DNA from 3 places in the Erwinia sp. 1181_3 genome. Region 3 is predicted to be linked to each of the others. Evidence: predicted binding sites of a transcription regulator. Region 3 holds the regulator's gene; each other region holds the start of a gene.
The links. The regulator PhoB, encoded in region 3, activates phosphate uptake and scavenging genes when phosphate is short. The targets are predictions, from matches to a motif close to CTGTCATAAAACTGNCNNAT.
Positions count from the first base shown of each region.

Region 1 (3,281 bases), on a different contig from region 3:
CACAGCTGGCCATACAGCGCCGCCTGCTGGTCACCCGCAATACCGGCGATTGGAATACGCGTTCCGCCTTTACCACCGATGTTAGTCTGGCCGTAAACCTCTGACGAGGATTTCACTTCCGGCAACATTTCACGCGGGATATCGAGAATGTCCAGCATGCGCTGATCCCACTCCAGCTTGTGAATATTGAACATCATGGTACGGGAGGCGTTGGTGTAGTCGGTGATATGAACCCGTCCCTGCGTCATTTTCCACACCAGCCAGGAGTCGACGGTGCCGAACAGCAGTTCGCCACGGCGTGCACGCTCGCGGGAGCCTTCCACGTGGTCGAGGATCCACTTCACTTTGGTGCCGGAGAAGTACGGGTTAATCACCAGACCCGTGGTATGACGGATGTACTCTTCCAGGCCTTCTTTTTTCAGCTTCGAGCAGTAGTCGGCGGTACGCGGGTCCTGCCAGACGATGGCGTTGTAAATCGGCTTGCCAGTTTCTTTGTCCCACACAATGGTGGTTTCACGCTGATTGGTGATACCAATCGCGGCAATCTCGTCAGAGTTAATGTCCGCATGTGCCAGGACTTCGACCAGGGTGGAGCTCTGTGACGCCCAGATATCCATCGGGTCATGCTCAACCCAACCCGCTTTCGGGTAGATTTGCTGGAATTCACGCTGCGATACCGCAACGATATTGGAGTCATGATCCAGAATCACGGCGCGGGAACTGGTGGTTCCCTGGTCGAGTGCGACAATGTATTTTTTTTCTACGGTCATAATAGGTTCCTGATGGTGTAAGCAATGAGCAGGATTACGCTTTACGCTGTGCAGCGCGCGGTGCTGATTTTTCCTGTTTCTCCACAACCTTACCCGGAAGGTTGTTGGCAATCAGGGCGCGGTAGCCAAAGGCTCCGAGGCTTGCACCGATCAGTGGGCCAAAGATCGGAACAAGGAAATACGGAATATCACGGGCACCGGTGAAGGCAACATTACCCCAGCCAGCCACCCAGGCGAACAGCTTAGGTCCGAAATCACGTGCCGGGTTCAGTGCAAAGCCAGTCAGTGGGCCCATTGCGGCACCGATGATGGCGATAAGGAAACCAATCAGCAGCGGTGCCATCGGGCCACGCGGCAGGCCGTTACCGTCATCGGTCAGCGCCATAATCAATGCCATCATGATAGCGGTAATGACCATTTCAACCAGGAATGCCTGACCCACGCTGATGTGCGGGTTAGGATACGTGGAGAAGATGCCCGCGAGGTCGAGGCTCTCAACGCTGCCACGTACCATGTGATGTGTCTGTTCGTAATCGAGGAAGAGATTGTGATACAGGCCGTACACCAGCGCTGCGGAGCAGAATGCACCCGCTATCTGCGCAATCGTATAGGGCAGCACTTTACGCCCTTCGAAATTGGCGAATAGCCACAGCGCGACGCTGACGGCGGGGTTCAGGTGAGCACCTGAAATACCCGCGGTCAGATAGACGGCCATCGCAACGGCCAGGCCCCAGACAATACTGATTTCCCAGAGGCCGAAACTGGCTCCGGCAACTTTCATTGCGGCCACGCAGCCAGCACCGAAAAAGATGATCGTGGCAGTGCCGAGAAACTCGGCGATGCACTGCCCCTTAAGTGTACTTGTTGTCTGACTCATGATGAATTCCTGAAGGCGAGGTTAATGGTTTAGCTTCTTAGTTTTGTTTCATCCATGAATCACCCAAATCTTATGTAGGGCTGTTGTGAATTTATCGTTAACGAGCATAAACGAGAAATAGCGAAATCAAAAATTGTGTTCTGTGTCATAAAAATGAGCGTTTTCGCGTCTTTTTGCTTTCCAAAAACGACCTGGTGCGCGTTTGATCGCGTGTGAAATGCGCAATTATTTAACGCTGACCTTACATCAGGAGGGGGAAGATGTTAATGAGACCAGGTATAGACTGAAAATTGTTACAGACTACGCCCTGTAAGGGTTCGCTGCTGGACTTGAGCTGTCGCTCTACTTACAATCGGAGAATCGTTGTTATCCGCGGAATGCCGGTTCATTCCTCACCCCTGCGGCTAGCATCATCAACGCCCTGCGATTAGGAGAGGTTATAGACATGTCATTTGAAGTATTCGAGAAACTGGAAGCGAAAGTGCAGCAGGCGATTGATACCATCACGCTGTTGCAGATGGAAATCGAAGAGCTTAAAGAACAAAACGGTAATTTGAACCAGCAGGTTCAGCAGGCAGCAGGCAGCAGTGATGCGCTGGTGCGTGAAAATCAGCAGTTAAAAGAAGAGCAGCATGTCTGGCAGGATCGTCTGCGGGCTTTGCTGGGAAAAATGGAAGAGGTGTAATGCTGCACCTGGCGTAAAAGCAGGAAGCAAGCAGAAAACGGGTGCCCTGGGGCACCCATTTTATATGTTCGTCTTTATTCGATGTCGAGCGCGTCTTCGGACAGGATCATTCCCGTGTTGTCTGCGTACAGATGATCGCCGGAGAAGAACGTGACGCCACCAAAGTTCACCCGCACGTCGCTTTCACCAATGCCTTCACCTGCAGCCCCGGCAGGAATAGCCGCGATGGCCTGAATGCCGATATCCAGTTCTTCCAGATCATCCACCTGGCGAACAGAACCATACACCACAATGCCTTCCCACTCATTTTGCTGAGCCAGCGTTGCGAGCGCGGCGTCCACCAGCGCACGGCGTACTGAACCACCACCATCAACCAGCAGAACACGACCACGGCCGTTTTCCTCCAGCAAATCATAGAGCAGCCCGTTATCTTCGAAACATTTTACCGTGGTGATTTGCCCGCCAAACGAGGTGCGACCACCAAAGTTTGAGAAAAGCGGTTCAACGACATTCACATCTTCATGGTAGATGTCGCACAGTTCTGAAGTATCGTATTTCATAGGGGTTTCGTCTGTTTGCCGCAGGAGGGCTAAGTATATCGCTTAAAGGCCACTGTTGGCAAAATCATCAATTGTTAAAAATTGCGATGGGTCAAGCACATCGCGTTTAGCTGAACACTAAGCCGATGGCAAACAGGATATTGATCAGCAGGGCTGCTTTAACGGTTTTTTCCAGCATGGGTCGCATCGCCAGTGCACTGGTTTCTCGCAAAATGAAACGTCCCTGCTGCCACAACAGAGGTGCCGCGAGCAGGAATAACCAACCCACCGGACGCAGGCTGACCAGCGCACTGTAGAGAGCAAAGCAGGCCAGTGCGGTGGTTAACAGCACGGCATGATAGCGGCGTGCTCCATGTGCACCCAGGCGAACTGCCAGCGTAAATTTCCCA
Region 1 is NZ_VTDE01000011.1:30,074-33,354, reverse strand. It holds gene glpK (glycerol kinase GlpK) at 1-770, opposite strand, end outside; gene FY046_RS19800 (MIP/aquaporin family protein) at 805-1,647, opposite strand; gene zapB (cell division protein ZapB) at 2,093-2,332, shown strand; gene rraA (ribonuclease E activity regulator RraA) at 2,407-2,892, opposite strand; gene FY046_RS19785 (1,4-dihydroxy-2-naphthoate polyprenyltransferase) at 2,999-3,281, opposite strand, start outside.
Region 1: a site for PhoB is predicted at 1,790-1,809, ahead of FY046_RS19800 (MIP/aquaporin family protein). Genes of this name have one in related genera too.

Region 2 (3,281 bases), on a different contig from region 3:
GTACCGCAACGCTGATTTGCTCTCCGCTGGCGATATGACGAAACTTCCACTGATTATCCCCGGGCACTTCTCCCAGATAAATACAGCTGTGCTGCGTTAAATCCTGCGGGTGCTGCGGAATACCGTGCTGTTGCAGATACTCTGCGCTGGCACAGAGCACGTGCCTGACAGGAAACAGCGGGCGTGCCGCCAGCCCCGGAGGCGGGGTATCGGTAATGCGGATCGCCAGGTCAACATTGTCATTGATTAAATCCACCATACGATCGGTGAGCATCAGTTGCAGATCCACCTGAGGGTAGCGCTGTAAAAACTCAGCCACGTGCGGGGAGATGAGATCCTTGCCGTAGGCACGCGGTGCACTGATTTTCACCCGCCCCTGCGGGGTGTCACTAATGCGCCCAGCCAGCTCAAACACCGACTCTGCGGACTGCATCATCTCAAAGCAGCGCTCCCAGGCGACGGTTCCGGCTTCTGTCAGGCGCAGCCTGCGTGTCGTCCTTTCCAGCAGTTTCACCCCCAGGGCATTTTCCAGGCTGGCGATCTGACGGCTGACCGAAGACGCGGTGCTGCCCAGCTTTTCTGCGGCCGCCGAGAAGCTGCCGAGTTCCACCACTTTCACGAACACTGCCATATACGGCAGCAGACCCATATATTGATTTGTTCTCATAGCGCACAAGTCTTGTTTACCCGTACGGATTATTCCGTCTGGAGAAAAACATCATAATCGCAGTTGGGTTTATCGCCAACGTCAGGGGAATGCAGGTGGAGAAACAACAGCGTTACGCAGAGTGGATGTTACTGGCTGTCGCCGTGGTCTGGGGAACGAGCTACGGCATGGCAAAACAGGCCGTTCTTTTCTATCCGGTCGTGGGTTTTCTGTTTATTCGTTTTTTGCTGACCTTCGTTCTGCTCTTACCCACGTTAAGGCTCTGCTGGCGCCAGGCGCTGCCCCCGGGGTTGATACTGGGTTCGGTGTTGTTGGCTATTTTCCTGTGTGAAACTTATGGGGTGGCGTTGACCTCTGCCAGTAATGCGGCATTTCTGATCAGCCTATGCGTGGTGCTGACGCCGTTTGTTGAATGGCTGATGTTCCGTCAGCGGCCCGAAATCAGCGTGTTTATCGCCGCCGCCGTCTCTCTTTGCGGTGCCATGCTGCTGGTGGGCGGTACGCAGATTGCGATGAACAGGGGCGATCTGCTGGTGTTGGGCGCTGCGCTGCTGCGCGCGTTGATGGTGTGTCTGACGAAAAAAATGACCCAGCATCGCAATGTGCCCGCACTGGCGCTGACGGCGGTACAAACCGGGGTGGTCGCCAGCGGTTCGCTGGTAGTGTTACTGGCGACAGAGCATGGGATACCGGCCCTGCCTGAGAGTACGCTGTTCTGGGGCCCGACGCTTTACCTGGTGTTGTTCTGCACGCTGTTTGCTTTCTTCGCGCAGAACTACGCGGTGAAACGTACCTCACCGACGCGTGCCTCACTATTAATGGGGTCTGAGCCGCTCTTTGGTGCCCTGTTTGCCGTGCTCTGGTTGCAGGAGTCGCTGACGCCAGCGGCATGGCTGGGCGGGTTGCTGATTGTTGCTGCATCGCTGTGGGCCACGCGCCCGGTTAAACGTAACCCGGGACTGAGCGCGGTAATGGAAAAAACCGACTGACGTCAGCCTTCATGATTAGAGTGGCTTGTCACAAAAGTGTCATATTTCGTACATTTTACTGTCACCAAACTGTCCTATTTTGCCTCCAGCAGCAATCATTAATTAGACAAACACGGCAACTGGCCTGACTTTTTAATCCCGTGGAGGGAACATGACACTGATGCACAAAACCCTGGCTCAATTCGTCGCAGTAACCCTTTCTCTGAGCGCCGTTACCGCAATGGCCGCGACCAACCTGACCGGTGCTGGCGGGACATTCCCGGCACCTGTGTATAACAAGTGGGCAGCAGAGTACAACACCGCGACGGGCAGCCAGGTTAACTATCAGGGTATCGGTTCATCCGGCGGCGTTAAGCAGATTATCGCTAAAACCGTAGACTTCGGTGCATCAGATGCGCCGATGAAAGACGAAGATTTAGAAAAAAATGGCCTGTTCCAGTTTCCGACAGTTATTGGCGGGGTGGTACTGGCGGTTAATATTCCTGGTATCAAATCTGGACAGCTGACGCTGGATGGCAAAACCGTGGGTGATATCTACCTCGGTACCATCAAAAAGTGGAACGACCCGGCCATCACCAAGCTGAACCCGGGCGTGAAACTGCCTGATTCCAACATCAACGTGGTACGCCGCGCTGACGGTTCGGGTACCTCATTCGTGTTCACCAGTTACCTGTCTAAAGTGAACAGCGACTGGAGCAGCAAAGTCGGTAAAGGTAGCACCGTTAACTGGCCAACCGGTTTGGGCGGCAAGGGTAACGACGGCGTGGCTGCATTCGTACAGCGTCTGCCAGGGTCTATCGGCTACGTTGAGTACGCCTACGCGAAACAGAACAGCCTGGCTTACACCAAGCTGGTGGATGCGGATGGCAAAGCCATTGAACCGGGTGAGAAAAGCTTTAGCGATGCCGCGAAAGGCGCAGACTGGTCCAAATCTTTTGCTCAGGATCTGACCTTCCAGAAAGGCGACAACGCGTGGCCAATCACCTCTACCACCTTTATCCTGGTGCACAAAGAGCAGGCTAATGCTGAGAAAGGCGCCGCCGTACTGAAGTTCTTCGACTGGGCTTATAAAAACGGCAGCAAAACCACGGCTGGCCTGGACTACGCATCACTGCCAGATTCTGTGATTGAGCAGATTCGTAGCGCCTGGAAAACCAACGTGAAAGACAGCTCCGGCAAAGCACTGTACTAAGCGATTGCAGTAAGCACCACGATGCGTGGTGCTTATGCCCCCATGGGCCAGGCTTGCCTGGCCCGATACGTATCAGCAGTATCAGACTCGAGAATTCTATGGCTGCAACCAAGCCGGCATTCAAGGCTCCCGGAAAACAGGGTGACATCATCTTCAGCGCGCTGGTTAAACTGGCTGCGTTGATTGTGCTGTTGCTGCTCGGTGGCATTATCGTTTCCCTGATTATCTCTTCATGGCCGAGTATCCAGAAGTTTGGTTTCTCGTTCCTGTGGAATAAAGAGTGGGATGCGCCTAACGAACAGTTTGGTGCGCTGGTGCCGATTTACGGTACCGTCGTCACCTCCATTATTGCCCTGCTTATCGCTGTCCCGGTAAGTTTCGGCATTGCCTTGTTCCTGACCGAACTGGCCCCTAACTGGCTGCGTCGCCCGCT
Region 2 is NZ_VTDE01000013.1:39,100-42,380, forward strand. It holds gene FY046_RS21040 (LysR family transcriptional regulator) at 1-667, opposite strand, end outside; gene FY046_RS21045 (DMT family transporter) at 763-1,656, shown strand; gene pstS (phosphate ABC transporter substrate-binding protein PstS) at 1,808-2,848, shown strand; gene pstC (phosphate ABC transporter permease PstC) at 2,947-3,281, shown strand, end outside.
Region 2: a site for PhoB is predicted at 1,682-1,701, ahead of pstS (phosphate ABC transporter substrate-binding protein PstS). Genes of this name have one in related genera too.

Region 3 (3,281 bases):
TATCCAGGCGCGTATTGTGGTGGCTGAGCGCATGCTTCACGATAGCCAGCCCTAATCCGCTACCGCCCGTCTGTCGGGAACGCGCTTTATCAACCCGATAGAAACGCTCGGTCAGACGAGGCAGGTGTTCCGGTGCAATCCCGGGTCCATTATCTTTAACCTTAAACTGTGCCCCCTGCGGGCTGCGCAGCCAGCTGATATCAATACGCGTGCCATCCGGCGTATGGTTAACCGCGTTATACACCAGATTGGAGATCGCACTGCGCAGCTGCTCGTCGTTGCCAAACACGCGCAAATGCGGGTCGGTATGGAAATAAATATCATGGCGGCCGTTACTGAGCGTTTCCGCTTCACGCTGCAACACCCGCAGCATCATCGGCACATCCACGGTTTCCTGCAAATCGATCGCCGGAGCAGCTTCAATGCGTGACAAGGTCAGCAGCTGTTTCACCAGGCTGTCCATGCGTTTAGTCTGCTCCTGCATGGTGTGCAGCGCCTTATCGCGCAGACTGCCCTCCAGCACGGAATCGTTCATCATCTCCAGATACCCCTGCAATACGGTGAGCGGCGTACGCAGTTCATGGCTGACATTAGCAAAGAAGTTACGCCGGGCCCCTTCCAGCTGATGCATCTGGGTGACATCACGCGCCACCAGCAACCATTGCCCTTCACTGTAAGGCATCACACGAAATTCAAGATGGCGATGGCTGTTCAGCACCAGCGTAAGCGGGCGAGAAAAATCACGCTGACGCAGATAGCGGGTAAACTCGGGGTAACGCAGCAGATTGAGGATATTCTGCCCGTTATCTTCCGGCCAGCGCAGCCCCAGCATCTGCTGTGCGAGGCCGTTGCACCAAAAAATCGTCCCCTCTTCGGTGGTCAGTACCACCGCATCAGGCAGAGATTCTGCACCGCTACGAAAACGTTTGATCAGATGACCGAGTTCACGGCGGCGGCGGCGGTTACGCGCCTGCATTTGATACAGGCCGTAAAACAGCGGTTCCCAGCTGCCACGGCCGCTGGGAGGTGTCATGCTGCGGTCAACCCACAGCCAGTGAGAGAGTCGAAGTAAGTTGTTGAAATGAAAGCCCAGCACACAGAGTACTGAGATTAACAGCAGCCAGGGGAGCCAACCCACCAGCAGCCCGAGCAGTAACGCGGGCAAACCGGCAAGCAGCAGCTCAAACAATAATCTCTTCCAGGAGAGGCGTTCCAACACGGTTCAGACTCCAGCGCGAACAATCAATAGCGTGCAGAGAAACGATAACCTGTTCCGCGAACCGTCTGCACCATACGATCGTGCCCGGTCAGTTCCAGCGCCTTACGTAAGCGACGAATGTGCACATCAACGGTACGATCTTCGACGTAAACGTTAGTTCCCCAGACATGGTTTAGCAACTGCTCACGGCTGTAAACACGCTCAGGATGCGTCATAAAGAAGTGCAGCAATTTATATTCGGTCGGCCCCATTTCCAGCGGTTGCGTGTCAGACATCACGCGATGCGATGACGGATCAAGACTCAGCCCCTGCATTTCAATCACCTCTTCCACCGCCATCGGTGAAATACGGCGCATCACCGCTTTAATACGGGCCACCAGCTCTTTGGGTGAGAAGGGTTTCGTAATGTAATCGTCGGCACCCACTTCCAGGCCACGGACGCGATCTTCTTCTTCGCCACGCGCGGTCAGCATCATAACCGGAATATCCCGGGTCATGGCTTCACGCTTCAGATGCTTAATAAACTGAATGCCGGAACCACCCGGGAGCATCCAGTCCAGCAGGATTAAATCCGGCCACGGCTCAATGAGCATACTTACTGCGCTGTCATAGTCCTCGGCTTCGATCGGTTGATAGTCATTTTGTTCCAGAACGAAACACAACATCTCACGGATTGGGGCTTCATCTTCAACCACCAGAATGCGCTTGGCCATTATTGCTCCTGCTACAGTGACAGGTTGTCACGGGGATATGCGGCGCCATTATGCGTCAGTTTTATGACACTTTTATGAAAAAAGCACCCCCTAAAAGCATTGATGGAATTAAATAAAATCCCCTCCTCATCAATATGTTTATCTGCTCTGAATAATTCGGGATGCAGGACAGGTATAATACTCCCCACGCTTTCTGCCATGAAAGGACCCCCATGCGCATCATTCATACTGCCGACTGGCATCTTGGCCAGTTTTTCTACACCAAAAGCCGGGCAGCCGAGCACCAGGCATTTCTTGACTGGCTGCTGGTGAACGCAGAAGCACAGCAGGCGGATGCGATTATTGTGGCAGGCGATATCTTTGATACTGGCTCTCCGCCGAGCTACGCGCGTGAGCTGTATAACCGCTTCGTGGTCAATCTGCAGCAGACCGGCTGTCAACTGGTGGTACTGGGCGGCAATCACGATTCAGTCGCCATGCTGAATGAATCCCGCGAGCTGCTGGCCTGCCTGAACACTCGGGTGATCGCCGCCGCCTGCGACGATGTTCGTCAACAGGTTCTGGTTCTTAATCGCCGCGATGGCCAGCCAGGAGCACTGCTGTGCGCCATTCCATTTTTGCGCCCGCGCGATATTCTGCGCAGCCAGAGCGGGCAGTCAGGGCGTGAAAAGCAGCAAAGCCTGCTGGAAGCCATAACTGAACACTATCAGCAGTGCTGGCAGGAAGCGCTGAAACAACGTGATGCGCTGGGCCTGCCGCTACCCATTATTGCCACCGGCCATCTGACAACGATGGGCGTGACCAAAAGCGATGCGGTGCGTGATATCTATATCGGCACGCTGGATGCCTTCCCCGCCGATTGTTTTCCCCCTGCGGACTATATCGCCCTGGGGCATATCCATCGCGCTCAGCGCATTGCCGATAGCGATCATATTCGCTACAGCGGCTCGCCGATCCCGCTCAGTTTTGATGAGCTGGGTAAAGCCAAAAGCGTGTTTCAGGTCGACTTCAGCAACGGCAAACTCAGCGCGGTCGAAGCCTTACCGATCCCGTTATTCCAGCCAATGCAGATGATCAAAGGCTCTCTGGAACAGATTGAGCAGCAGTTGGCGGCTCTCACGGCCGATCCACAGGGTGGCACCATCTGGCTGGACATTGAAATCGTCACCGATGCTTACCTCAGTGAGTTACAGCGCCGTATCCAGGAGCTGACCGAATCCCTGCCCGTAGAAGTGGTGCTGCTGCGTCGCAGCCGCGAACAGCGCGAACAGGTGATCGCCCGACAGAACAATGAAACGCTGAATGAATTGAGTGTTGAAGAGGTGTTTTCCCGCCGTCTGGCGCTGGAG
Region 3 is NZ_VTDE01000003.1:183,449-186,729, forward strand. It holds gene phoR (phosphate regulon sensor histidine kinase PhoR) at 1-1,219, opposite strand, end outside; gene phoB (phosphate response regulator transcription factor PhoB) at 1,243-1,932, opposite strand; gene sbcD (exonuclease subunit SbcD) at 2,145-3,281, shown strand, end outside.